DNA from 3 places in the Microcoleus sp. CAWBG640 genome. Region 2 is predicted to be linked to each of the others. Evidence: riboswitches for the same ligand, from Rfam matches in the RefSeq annotation. Region 2 holds a riboswitch; each other region holds the start of a gene.
What was found. Region 2 has a riboswitch for cobalamin ahead of cobG (precorrin-3B synthase). Riboswitches for the same ligand answer to the same signal wherever they lie in the genome.
Positions count from the first base shown of each region.

Region 1: another riboswitch for cobalamin. It lies ahead of AAFP11_RS18020 (energy-coupling factor ABC transporter permease); the one in region 2 lies ahead of cobG (precorrin-3B synthase).
Region 3: another riboswitch for cobalamin. It lies ahead of AAFP11_RS07410 (DUF1636 domain-containing protein); the one in region 2 lies ahead of cobG (precorrin-3B synthase).

Region 1 covers NZ_JAHRFC010000035.1:56,557-61,211, forward strand. The annotation lists gene cbiQ (cobalt ECF transporter T component CbiQ) at 1-188, opposite strand, end outside; gene AAFP11_RS18015 (energy-coupling factor ABC transporter substrate-binding protein) at 185-517, opposite strand; gene AAFP11_RS18020 (energy-coupling factor ABC transporter permease) at 521-1,279, opposite strand; cobalamin riboswitch at 1,301-1,448, opposite strand; gene AAFP11_RS18025 (Uma2 family endonuclease) at 1,637-2,440, shown strand; gene AAFP11_RS18030 (pentapeptide repeat-containing protein) at 2,704-4,655, opposite strand, start outside.
Region 2 covers NZ_JAHRFC010000125.1:5,405-10,059, forward strand. The annotation lists partial or broken gene AAFP11_RS28175 (AAA family ATPase) at 1-216, opposite strand, end outside; gene cobG (precorrin-3B synthase) at 628-2,085, opposite strand; adenosylcobalamin-variant (AdoCbl-variant) riboswitch at 2,065-2,208, opposite strand; gene AAFP11_RS28185 (hypothetical protein) at 2,308-2,577, opposite strand; gene cbiE (precorrin-6y C5,15-methyltransferase (decarboxylating) subunit CbiE) at 2,877-4,088, shown strand; gene AAFP11_RS28195 (hypothetical protein) at 4,461-4,655, shown strand, end outside.
Region 3 covers NZ_JAHRFC010000009.1:129,193-133,847, forward strand. The annotation lists gene cobW (cobalamin biosynthesis protein CobW) at 43-1,077, opposite strand; gene AAFP11_RS07410 (DUF1636 domain-containing protein) at 1,255-1,665, opposite strand; cobalamin riboswitch at 1,687-1,834, opposite strand; gene AAFP11_RS07415 (Uma2 family endonuclease) at 2,007-2,645, shown strand; gene AAFP11_RS07420 (Uma2 family endonuclease) at 2,788-3,360, shown strand; gene AAFP11_RS07425 (hypothetical protein) at 3,474-3,890, opposite strand; gene AAFP11_RS07430 (hypothetical protein) at 3,939-4,094, opposite strand; gene AAFP11_RS07435 (hypothetical protein) at 4,143-4,655, opposite strand, start outside.

The sequences.
Region 1 (4,655 bases), on a different contig from region 2:
TAAAGTTTCCCTGGAATGCCTGCATAGATGACGATCCAGACTGCTAACCAAAAGGCGATCGACAATTGGACGATCGCCCCAGAAACCAGAGACAGAATCAAAAGGGCGATCGCAAAGGATAATTTGTGAGTTGGCGGCAACCCGCGCAAACGATTAGTGTAAGCCAGACTATCAATCTGATGATTCATTCCAGCGGCGATTTATCATCAGATTGCTGAGATTGCGATCGACCTTTATAAAGCCCGATCGCATATCCGATCGCACCAGCCCCCAGAGCAGCTTGAGTCGCAAATAATAGACTAGCAATTTCGCCACTAGCAGGCTCAAACAAATGATTGAACCAAGGTTTATAATCCGGTTGAATTTCCGTAATTGCTTTCTGGGCCTCCCCATCAGCGCCGCCATATTCACCCTGTACAAAAACTAGGGGAATTACGGCAAGTGCGACAACTGCAATTACCAACATCCAATTTTGTTGCGAAGTAGCTTGCTGATTTTTCGTCGGTTTTTGATTCATCACTTAAGACTCCTGTTTCAATAGTTTTAGAATTTCCAACTCCGGTTGCCCGTAAGAATGCAGCCAATTCCACACCAATAAAGTCAGCAATCCTTCACTAATAGCCAGGGGTACTTGAGTAATTGCAAAGATGCCTGCAAACTTGATAAACGAAGCCAAAAAACCGCCACTCGCCGCCGGAAAAGCTAACGCCAACTGCATCGAAGTCACCACATAAGTCAGCAAATCAGCCAAAGCTGCGGCACAAAAAATTGCCACCCGTTGCCTACCAGTTCCCATCAGCAACTGATAGATAAAATACGCAGCGAACGGCCCCACAATCGCCATCGAAAACATATTAGCTCCCAGCGTTGTCAGCCCGCCGTGAGCCAACAAAACCGCCTGAAAAAGTAGCACTAAAGCACCGAGTACCGCCATCACCGAAGGACCAAACAAAATCGCACCCAAACCCGTACCCGTTGGGTGAGAACAACTCCCCGTTACCGAAGGAATCTTCAAAGCAGAAAGCACAAAAGTAAACGCGCCAGATAAAGCTAATAATAGTTTAAGTTCCGGGTGTTCTTTGGTAATTCGGGCGATCGCACGCAAACCTACCACAAAAAAAGGCAACGCCACAATCCACCAAAAAACAGCCCATTGCACAGGCAAAAAACCTTCCGAAATGTGCATAGCAGCGGCCGGTGTCGCCGAACCCAAAACCAGATAACAACTCAAGCCAGCCATCAATCCCAGACTGACAATTTTGCGACTTCGCGCCTTCATCAAGTACCTCGCAGATGAGACTAATTAAACCAACGCATCGGCGGGCATCCTGACTCAAAAAGCAACAGGGCTTTCATTACAGTTGCGGGACAGCGTTGGACTTCCACCAAACTTTCCCCATTACCTCCAATGGCTGCTCCCCATTAGAACCGACTTGTTAGATTGAGTATAGTCGATCGCGCAAATCTGGGCCGATATTTTACAAAAATTATTTCAGATGAACCAAGTCAAAATAACCTATCATCTTCTCTTCTCCTTTCTTCCTTCGCGTCCTTCGCGTCTTCGCGGTTCGTTCAATAAATATTATCGCCCAACAAATCAAAGCTATAATCATAGTAAGTTTTGAGGAAAGCCGCAATGTTAAAGTACAACTTGCCGAGGAACTTGCCCTCAGCCGACGAACTACCAGACTCGGACGAAACACCTGTGGATAACGAACTGCAAGAACTAATACCAGGGTTACTAAAAGCAATCTTGCTGATACTTTGGTCAGAACGGATGGACTGGTTATTTGGCATAGATATGGGTATTTATCATCACCCAGACGAACCAGCCATTGTCCCAGATGCTTTCTTAAGTTTAGGAGTAGAAAGGTTTTACGACGAAGAATTGCGTCCCAGTTACGTGCTGTGGGATGAAAATGTCATGCCACTTTTCGTGCTAGAAGTTGTTTCCCCAACTTATCGCAAGGAATACAGCACAAAATTAGAAATTTATCAAGATTTAGGCGTACTTTATTACGTCATTTATTCTTCCCGCCGCCGTCGTAAACCTCATTTGGAAGTACACAAGTTAGTCAATGGGAAGTACGAGTTACAGCCAGGAAACCCTGTTTGGATGCCAGAAATAGGTCTGGGAATTGGTTGTGAAAGGGGAAACTATTCTGGGGTGACAAGAGAGTGGTTGTATTGGTATGATGCCGATGGCACACGCTATCTGACACCTGAAGAACAAGTGAAACAATCAGCGCAGCGTCTCCAACAGGAATCACAACGTGCCCAACAGGAAGCTCAGCGTGCCCAACAGGAATCCCAGCGTGCCCAACAGGAATCACAGCGTGCCCAACAGGAAGCTCAGCGTGCTGAACAATTAGCTCAACGTTCCGAACAATTAGCTCAACGATTGCGAGAGTTGGGAGTCGATCCTGATAATCTCAATTAATTGCAAAATCTCGTTCTTAGAACCCCGACTTCTTCAAGAAGTTGGGGTTTTATAGCAATCCTAAATCATATCAAATCCGGTAACATCGGAATTATTCATCTCTCTTATCTCCCTCTGTGTTCTCTGCGTTCTCTGTGGTTAAATCATTCCGATGCAGCCGGAAACGATATCATTCATGAGGATGTGTAGGGGTAGTGCCCCTGTGCCTACCCCAGCATAAGCGGGGGCAACCACGGGGGGATTGCCCCTACAACTCTATTTTGTTATTTCTGCGGGCATTTCGGATGAAGGCCACCCTGCAAACAAATATAAGCAATTTGACTTTGCTCTAAATTCTTAGCATCAGTAAAATCAACTCCTTGCAATCTACCAGATTTAGCACCCGCAGGACTTTGAATAAATTGATCGGAAGTATCTTTCCCTATAAACACCGCACCTTTAAAATTCGCTCCGGCTACATTCGCGCCCCTAAAATCAGCCAAACTCACGTCCGCATTCCGCAAGTTAGCATCTTGCAATCTTGTATCTTTTAAATTGGCGTTTGCGAGTTTAGTGGAACTCAAATCAGCTTTTTGCAAGTTCGCACCGTTCAAATCTGCACCAGATAAATTAGCACCTTGCCATTCTGATTTCTCCAAATTTGTCAATGGCAATTGAGCGCCTTGAGCCTTAACCTTCCCCAAACGCGCACCAGATAAATTTGCTCCAGACAAATTGGCACTCCCGATATCTGCACCCGTAAAACTAGCATCTTTTAAGATAGCTTGCTGCAAATTTGCCCCGATTAAAATAGCACTACTAAAATTAGCTAAATTCAAATTGCCGTTGGAAAAATTAGCTTTGTTCAAGACAGCGCGCACAAAGCTAGTGCGATTCATTACAGCACTATTCAAAAATGCTCCGGTCAAATTTGCCCCTTCAAAATTGGCTCCGCTCAAGTCAGAAATCCAATCGTCAAATGTACCTGGTCGCCTGTCTTCTCCTGTGCCATAGAAGCGAGTTCCCTGCAAGCTGGCATTGGTTAAACTAGCATTTTTTAGCTTAATTCCAGACAAGTCAACTTTGTCTAATACTAATGTAAATTGAGCAGGACCGGCCGCACTTTGCCCTAAATCAGTGCGACTCAAATCTGCGCCGTTGAGCTGGCTGCTATACACTGTGAGAATTTTGCCGATCGCCCTTTGTACTGTGCGCTGGCGAACTGCGGCTAACTCCCGTTCCTGGGTCTTACCGCCGTAGCGCAGGGAATCGAGGTCGTTGCTAAAAGCTTGGTTTAACCGCTGCAAGTAAGGCAAAGATGAAGGTCCGGTACTGACTAAAGCTTGCTGGATCGCATCTAGCATAGTGCGATTGTCTTCTTGAGCTAGTAAATCGGTTAGCAGCGGTACGGCGCGGGAGTCTTCCACTGTTCCCAAGGCTAAAATTGCCGATCGCCGCCCTGCGGTCCCGTTACCAGAATTGGGAGATAATTTATTAACTAAAGCTAAAAATACTTCGTCGTTTCGCTGCCGAGAATCTCGTAAATTTGCTTGACTTTGAATGTAGACTTGAGTGCCAATAAACAGAGTGAAAATCAATCCCGAAGTACCAATTGTGGCAATCACTAAAGTCGCCCCCGGATGTTGACGAATCCATTGCCACAAACTGTCATTTTCTGTGGTCTGTGTTTCGGGAGTCAAGACCAAAGCGGCAATCTGGGCATCTTCCTCTGTCCAATCTTCACTCTTCACCGTAGTGATAGATAATTGGTTCGATCGAGCATTGACAACCAAAGTATTCGCGAGGCGATCGTGTCCTGTTTTGCCCTGGTGGCGAAAAGCAAAAGCCCCATCTACCAGCATTCCCAAGCCGCTGAGCCCCCCTAAAATGATCAAATCTGGAAAAGCACCGCTCAAGCGCCACAGGCCGTAAGCGACACCCAGAGGCACACCCCAGCGTCCCAAACTTTCCCGAATCAGGACTCGCACCAAACCCGGAGGAGTACCGGATGCTGTGACAACTTTCACCCCAAACCAGCGTTTAGGCAGAGTTTGACCGGTTCTGGCGAGTAAAAACAGTTCCCAAGCTGCCAGAACCGCTGGTGCCATCAGTGCCGCGGACCAGAATAGATTAGTCAGGGGTGCGACTCTGGGGTTGCGATCGCGCACAGGTATCCCTAAAGTACGGGAAACTGTCTCAGATGCTGCTGCTATTGAGGAGTTGAGTGGTACTGTTT
Region 2 (4,655 bases):
CAAGTCATAAACTTGCACGACTCCCGCCTCTTTCAACTTTCGGGTAATGCGGTATTCGGTGCGGTAGCGCACCAATTCTTGAGGTGTGGGGTAACTTTCTTTGAGAAGTTTGAGGATAAGTGGCTGGTTATCTGCTTCCCGAATGGCCCGGTAAACGAGGGAGTTGGCACTTTCATAGAGAAGTGTTACAACGGCTACGCCTGGAATGGAGAGCATATTGATTTTTTTGCGAAAAATTAACGCGAAGTCAAAACGCACCATATTTGTGTCAATAATAGCGCGTTAGAAGGATTTTAGGGACGCGCGGCCAAAAACCCGGTTTCTGCGTCAATATATCTCGGATCTATCGACGATTTTTCAGAGAAACCGGGTTTTTTGCGTCTAGGACTATTGGTAAAAGCCGATCGAGCAGACTCAAGCCGGAAACTGGAAATTGATTAACCGGAGTCGCTCTTAAACCATTGCTGCAATTGGTCGATCGCACTTCGATCTACAAATTCGCCCAAGGATTTGGTGTAGATTTCTGTTCCGTCTTTAATATAGTCAAGCATTATTTAAAACTGGATCTTTTTTGAATGAACCGCGAAGGCGCTAAGGGCGCGAAGGAAGAAAGAGGAAGAAAGAGGTTCACTTGTGGTTTGGTTTTTTGGGGTTAAGCAATTGCTGCAATTGGTCGATCGCACTTCGATCTACAAATTCGCCCAAGGATTCGTCGGGCGATCGCAATTGTTGATATATTCGTAGCATTTGGGCGATCGAACTCGATATCTGATCCACACTCACGCCCTGGAAAATTTGTCGCCCAAAGGGTGAGTCTGTTTTACCTGCGTAAATGTCGTAACCTGCGATCGTCTCGTTTTGTTGTTTTATCTGAATTCCCACTAACGTTATATCAATGGGAGAATGTTGGGCGCAGGATTTTTCGCAGCCGCTGAAATGAATGTTAATTGGGCGATCGATCTTTAATTTTTGCCCTAAATCCTGCACCATTGCTAGGGCGTGACTTTGGGTATCTGTCATCGCCAATGCACAGCCAGTGTTGCCGGCACAAGCAACTAAACATGAGTCTAGATTGGTTCCGGATGAGTGCAATCCCAAACGGGCGATCGACTTTTCGAGTTCGCTAAGGCGGTGGTTCGGGATGTCAGAAATCAACAGATTTTGCCAAGGCGTGAGCCTCAGAGTGCCTCCGCCGAAGTTTTGGGCTGAATTTGCCAAATCTCGCAGTTGTTGCGATTTTAGCCAGCCTAGGGCCAGGGCGATGCCGATGTAGGAGAAACCGGATTGTTGTTGGGGGTGAATGCCGAGATGTTGGTAATTGGCTAGGGATTTTTCAGACGGAGCGATCGAGCTTTGCTGCAATACAAAGGGTAAATTATGCTGTATCTGTTCGAGATATTTTTCCACACCCCAATCTGCCAGCAGGTGACGTAAACGCGGTTTTTTTCCCTCTATTCGAGGCTGATTTTTGGTATATTCCAGATATGTGTTAGCCAGGGCTGCTAATACAGATATAGATTGCGATTTTTTAATTGTAATTCCTGTATCCTCGCCGTTTAAATGCAGGGAAAACAATATTTCTGAATCGACGACCGATTTGCCGCATACCGCTAATAAAATATCGTTGCGAATAGCGCGGATAGAAACCGATTCTCCGCCGTCAAAACCTACACTGAATTTAGGCGAAAGTTCCGACAGTTCGGGATGGGTTTGCAGATAATTATCCCAATCTGTAACTAGGGGGCGAGTATCGAGTAACGATTGGCGATCGATACCTGCTGTCGGACTGGCCATAATATTGCGAATCGGGTCAATTTCAACTAAGCGAGATGCTAATCCCAATGCTTGCAAATTCTGCCAGACTTCAGCAGAAATTGCCGAGTTCAAGTTTCGGATTTGCAAATTCGCGCGATTTGTTACTTGCACGTAGCCCGTACCGTATCGATCGACTAAATCCGCGATCGCCCCACACTGCGCTACATTTAAAATTCCCCCCGGAATCCGCATCCTCGATAATATTCCATCTCTGGCTCTGGAACCAGAAAATAAGCCCGGACAAGTCGGTAATTCATTCAAAACTAACAAAGAAACTCCTCCCCGTGCGACGCAGGGAATCTCAATTGACACTCCTGAAAGCGGCATTCTGACTTTCACAGTTGCGGCACAGCGCCGGAATTGCACCGGACTTTCCCGCTTTCAGGTTTAAAAAAGGTATCACATTTTTGCACCCCAAAACCAAAACCCTCAATTTTCTTAACAAATTCCCCCTCGCCTAATTGCCTTGAGTAATGAAAAATCGCCTAGTTTTCAATCAGGTTCCGTAGGGGAGTTAAAACAAAAACAAACCAATGACAAACCAAAGGTAGCCACAGGTAAAATATCTCCAAACATCATTGTATCTTGTTGATATTCCGTCGGCTGAGTTTCTCCCTCGATATTTCTAGGAGTTAAAATTTGTTCCTGAGAATTCACATTATTAGAATTAGTGAAGGCTGGCAATTCATCGGGTTTAACTGGAGAGGTGATGCTGAGAGTAGTCCAGAAAAACATTAAGGTTAAAATATTTAGGTATTTCATAGTAAAGACCCCGTTGTAAGTAATATAAATAAAAGGCTGAACGTTTTAGGTGTTTTGTTTGCCTCTACTTAAACTTTAGGGAAAAAGACGAATTACTAAACAACTAAAAGTGTCACTTTTTCTATGTGGCTTGTATTTGGTGACTTACCTAAATGCTGAAATGGCTGGAAAGCTTGTATCAAGGAAGTTGCCAACCAGGCGATTTAGTTTTTAGCTGTAGTCAATTAGTCAACTGGCTGTTGTCCAATATGCTGGAAATAGATTCATGCTGAGTGGCAAAAATTGCAGGAGTAGGGCTGATGGTAGACAAATGGCTTTCGGTGGTGGGGATTGGGGAAGATGGATTATCGGGATTGAGTTCGATCGCCCGTACCCTGCTCGATCGCGCTCAAGTCGTAGTCGGTGGTGCTCGTCACCTAGCCATGTTACCAACGGACGACACCAGGGAAAAATTGCTCTGGGCTTCACCTTTACAAGCCACAGTCGATGAGATTATCCGTCGCCAGGGAGAGTCGATTTGCGTGCTCGCCAGTGGCGATCCGATGTGTCACGGGATTGGTGTCACCCTGTCGCGCCGGATTCCGATCGCCGAAATGATGATAATTCCCGCAGCATCAGCCTTCAGTCTCATCTGCGCCCGTCTGGGTTGGGCTTTGGCGGAGGTTGAGACTTTCAGTTTGACAAACCGCCCAGTGGCCTCCATCGCCCTTTCTCTATATCCGGGGGCGCGTTTGCTGGTTTTAAGTGCCGATCGACACACTCCGGGAAAGGTTGCTGAATTGTTGACACAGCGGGGGTTTGGTAGCAGTTTGATGACGGTGTTCGAGCGGATGGGAGCGGCTTCGGAACGGCGGATTGAGGGAGTTGCAGCAGCCTGGAATGCACCGGATTTGGCTGATTTGAATGCGATCGCGATTGTAGTTGCAGCCGATCGGGAAACTATGATTTTCCCCCGCACTTCTGGTTTGGCGGATGGTGCCTATCTCCACGACGGACAACTTACCAAGCGGGAGATTCGAGCGGTTACTCTGTCAACCTTAGCGCCAATTCCGGGTGAGTTGCTGTGGGATGTGGGCGCTGGTTGTGGTTCGATCGCCATTGAATGGATGCGGAGTCATCGGGGTTGTCGGGCGATCGCGATCGAACGCCATCCTACTCGACTGCAATACATCGCTGAAAATGCCTCTAATTTGGGTGTTTCGGAACTTCAAATTGTGGCGGGAGAAGCGCCATCAGCTTTGGCAAATTTGCCTCAACCAGATGCTATTTTCATCGGTGGCGGTGTCACCGCAGAAGCTTTACTGGAAACCTGTTGGAATGCTTTGGGTGAGGGCGGCCGATTAGTTGTGAATGCGGTGACTATTGAGAGTGAGTTGAAAGTTTTGCAATGGCATTCTTTACATGGCGGGGAGTTAATTAGAATTGGGATTCAGCGGGTTGGGGCGATCGGTTCTTTTCAGGGTTGGAAGCCGCTTGCACCGGTGACTCAGTGGGCGGTTGTTAAGGGGTAATATCAATTTTGATTTGGATCGGAATGATTTAACCGCAGATTTCTTGTAGAGAAACGGCACTGCCCATTGGTGTCAACTTAAGGTCAAACCGATAGTCAGACAGGGGTTTAAACCCCTGTCTTATAGCGAAAGTCCTCTCAAAGAGGACTGAAGAGTTAGTTGATGTATATTGGTTTGGGGCAAATCGACCGTCGGTTTCAACCGACTTTAGCTATTAGACAGGGGTTTTAACCCCTGGCGGACTTGTGGGATGACTAACGGACTTGGCGGGCTTTCAGCCTTAAGTTGACACCAATGGGCACTGCCGTGTCCTAATTTAGGCTAATAATCATTCCGATGAAGAGCGGATTTGAGATAAAAGGCGATAGAAATATGACACAAGTTCAAAACAAGTTAGCGATTCAGCAAGATATTATTGTGCAGCTTTTGGCACAGTTGACGGTTGACTATCAAAACACTAAATCAGAGCGCAAAGAGATAGCTCTGAGCTATCTTGGTTCCGAGGAAGAGTTTTCGTTTCTGGAGGAGCTTGAGTTAGTGACAGTCAGTATTCGTGGTTATGCTAGT
Region 3 (4,655 bases), on a different contig from region 2:
AAATATAGCAAGAAACCCGGTTTCTGAGGTCAGCGTGGGTGATTAATTGCTCAATATCGCTACAATGCGATCGCGATCGAGTTCTCTACCGATAAACACCAATTTGGTTTGGCGAAGTTCCGAAGGTGTCCAAGGGCGATCGTAAAAATGTTCGATGCGCGAGCCCACACCCTGCAACACCATCCTCATCGGCTTCTTGGGAACCGCCACAAACCCTTTAATCCGATAAATCTCTTGACTTTGCATCAACGATTGCAGTTTTTCGACCACAGCTTCTGGTTCAAATTCGCGATCGGCAATAAAGTAAGTTGAGGTAATATCATCATCATGGTCGTGTTCTTCCTCAGTGTCGTGATGGCTGGGACGAGACTCCAAATTATCCTCAACAGCCGCATTAAATCCCAATAACACATCAGGATTAATTTCGCCACCTTTGCAAGGTACAATTTTCACACTAGGACGTAATTCTTGCTGCAACCAAGTTTGGACTTTTTTCTGAGTTTCAACATCCACGCGATCGACCTTAGTCAAAAGTACCATATCAGCACAAGCCAACTGGTCTTCAAACAATTCCTCGATCGGCGTCTCATGATCTAAACTATCATCAGCCTGTCGCTGCGCCATCAAAGCATCAATATCGCCCACAAAATTACCACTAGCAAGGGCTTCGCAATCGACCACAGCCACAACACCATCTACGGTAGCACCGGTCCGAATTTCGGGCCAGCGAAAAGCTTGAATTAAGGGTTTAGGGAGTGCGAGTCCAGAAGTCTCAATCAAGATACAATCAATTTGTGCGCGACGCTTCAATAATTCTTGCATTGTGGGCAAAAATTCCTCTTGAACCGTGCAGCAAAGACAGCCATTTGTCAGTTCTAAAATATTGCTGCTGACATCTTCTTCTTCATCGCAAACTTGGCAGTCACGCAACAGTTCGCCGTCGATGCCGACTTCGCCAAATTCATTCACAATAACTGCGATGCGGCGGCCTTGATTATTTTGCAATAAGTGGCGAATGGCGGTGGTTTTGCCACTACCGAGAAAGCCCGTAATGACTGTAACAGGAATTTTGTGCATTAGTAATTTAGTTGTTGTTTTGTGATGGGATATCTCGTTCCTAGGCTCTGCCTGGGAATGTCGATCTAGAGGCTCTGCCTCGATCGAATAACTCGCGCTTTTAATACGAGGCAGAGCCTCTGGGTATGCGTTCCCAGGCAGAGCCTGGGAACGAGGAACAAGGAAACGATGAATACTCTAATTGTGCAGTGGTGGAATTTTAGCTATAACTCCTTTTTTCAAAGCTTGAGGACGTTCTGACCAGGGCAACAAACCATCGGGTTTAGCATAGTATTGACTCGCGCATTCCAGTACAGCCTCGACGCTTTCCGATTCATTGGGAGGTAAGTCACCAAACAGATAAGTGTACTTTCCAGCAGCAGCAAAAGACACAGCACAAGAGTGACTGCAAGCACTCATGCACTCAACTTCTTGAATGTCAAATTCATCCGAAAATTCCCAATCCTTTGCCAGTTGCGACAAGTCTTCCAAGAATTGTTGGCCGCCACTTTTGCCTTCTCGCTTGCCGTTTTTCCAAACACTCGCGCAAGCAGTGCAAACAAGTAGACTGTGCTTGGTGCGTACAGTCTTATTAATTCCATTCATCATCCGTACCTCGCAGATGCGTTCCAAAGTGAGTTAGATATCGGCGGGCATTCTGACTTTAGAAACAAGCTGTGTTTCATTACAGTTGCGGGACAGCGCCGGACTTGCACCGAACTTTCCCCGTTTCCTCTAGCGGCTGCTCCCCGCTAGAACCGATCGCAACTTCACATCATACCGCATTTGTCGCCATTTTGGGAAAAACTTAAGTTGGTAAGGTGAACCGCTTAATATCTAGTAGCATAAATTCACAGCCAGTTATTAATAAAAACTTTAGTGTTAATTTTGCCATCTTTTCAGGACTGAAGTCCTATATAATTGTAAGTACGATCGCAAAAGGATATACTATGACGGTATTAACAGAAATTCGCGAAGAAGTAGTTGAGGACAAAGTTGAGGACAAAATACAGACTTATTACTCTCCTGAAGAGTATTTAAAGCTGGAAGAGGTGGCAGAATTTAGGAGTGAATATCAGGATGGCAGGATAATCCCTATGACAGGCGGAACACCGAATCACAATCAAATAGCTGTTAATTTTGGCGGAACGCTAAATTTTGCTACGAAAGGACAACCGTACCGAGTATTTATCAACGATTTGCGTCTGTGGATACCTTCCAAGCGGGTTTATACTTATCCTGATGTAATGTTGGTAGCGGGGAAATTGGAGTTTGTTGCAGGTAGGAAAGATACGATTACTAATGCGGTGATGGTGGCTGAGGTTTTATCGCCATCCACGGAGGATTATGACAGGGGCGGCAAGTTTAAACTTTTTCGATCGATTCCTAGTTTTCGAGAGTATGTTTTGATCGATCAATATGAGATGCACGTTGAACAGTTTGTTAAGACGGATGATAATAAGTGGGTTTTGTCTGAGTATGATGGTGCTGATGCGGTGTTGAGATTGAGTTGTGTGGAGTTTGAGATGCGGTTGGGTGATATTTACGATCGCGTGGATTTTGAATCTGAGTCTGAGTCTGATGAATGAGGGTGAAATCACCAATTTGGGACGATTGGAAATCGCGTCTTGTCAAACAAAGTCCGCCCAACGCGAGACTGGGAGAACAAGTAGAATCCCGGAAGGATTATGAAATCTTAAAATTCTGCCTGTAAAAGTCGAGGAAAACCTAATGATTGCCAGCCAAAATTATCCTGATGTTTCAGTTAAAGAATATTTAGAAGGTGAACTAATAAGTCCCATAAAACATGAATACAGAAACGGACAAATCTATGCAATGGGAGGGGCAAGTAATCCCCATGTTTTGATTTGTCTAAATTTGGCAACTCTGCTGAGAAATCATCTGCGCGGAAGTGGTTGCCTGGTTTTTATGAGCGATACAAAAGTCAGATTTGAGACAATTAATACTTTTTATTATCCCGATGTAGCTGTATCTTGCGATGAACGAGATACTACTTCTGTTGGCGATTTTATCTGCTATCCTTCACTAATTGTGGAAGTTCTATCTCCAACAACTGAGGCGTTTGACAGAGGAGATAAATTTGCGGATTATCGATCGCTCTCAACTATACAAGAATATGTAGTAATCGGTCAACAGCGGATGAATGTAGATTGCTACCGTCGGGATGGGGAAGGGCGTTGGTTTTTTTCTTCCTGCGGCGAGGGGGACTGTTTAGAGTTGGCTAGTATCAATTTTCAGTGTCCAATCTCTGCTTTGTATGAGGATGTTCCTGGATTGAGTTAAGATCTGGTTGGATGAAATGTTCGATCGCCCTCTGTCAGAGAATGCTGAGGTGAAGGGAGGGGAAATAAGGGCGATCGTAATTATTAAGATGTTTCCTGAAAGGCCATCGCTTACTAAAATCCAAATATTTTAGTAATCAATGGTAGTAGATTATTACAGAATTCTAGGAATTTTGTGGCTTGTGGTACACTTTTCATAATTCGTCCGAGCATCCTATCTGCTGTTTTGGCTTTATTCTTCATTTCTGCATCATTAGGATTTTGAGCAGCTTCAGCTAATTCTTTTACTTGTTTTAAAGCATCCTCTTTGTCAACTTCACTTAAATTTGGATCGGCTTCAATTGCTGCTTGGAGTTGGGTAAGTAACTCTTTGATTCCGGGTTTATCTGCTTCAGACGATGAAGGTAACTCATTTATAGCGAATGAAACATTTCCTCCAACGTGACTTGATGAACTACCTGCAACATCACCAGCAGTAACAGAACCTCCAACACTTCCTCCGACTTGAATTTTACCTTGTTGCTCTTCCATTATTCCCTCCTCATGTAATTAATCTTTAGATAACCGTGTTATTTTGAGTTAGTCATTTCGCGAAACATTTCCTCCAACATTACTTGATGAACTCCCTCCTATATCACCTGCTGTGACGGAACCTCCAAACACTAATGTTGAGCCAGCACCAATTATAGCCCATTTCCAAGGCGGAAGATTAGAGTTGTTTTGAGGATTAGTCATAATGATTTATTTGAGTTGAGTATATACAGATAGAAACGTACCTATTAACTATTGAGAAGTCATAGTCACAGTATAGTTTGTGTTCCCTCCTTTTTCTTGAACCACAACAATATAGTCATCAGCACCTAAGCTTCTTTTAATTGTTCCGGTTGAATTGCTATAAGCCGAAGCGCTGTCCACCTGTTCTCCAGAATCTATAACTCCATTACCATTTGTATCAACATAGAGCCACATTCCAACTTCATTAGTTACTTGATCTAAGGAAATGTTGACATTACTGGTACTCTTTAAGGTAAATCGGTAATATTTTTTGCGATTTTGGCGATTTAAAGAACCCGTCTCACTAAAGCTTTTACTCGCGGGCAATTCTCCAACCTTAACGGCATCATTTGTGTTGTTAATAATCTGAAAATTGTAGTTAGTATTGCCACCTTTAAATAGAACAGTAGCAATATAGCTGTCTGCTCCTAACATTTTACTAATTGTTCCGGTTGAATTGCTATAAGCCGAAGCACTATCTATCTGTTCTCCCGAATCTATGACTTTATTACCATTCGTGTC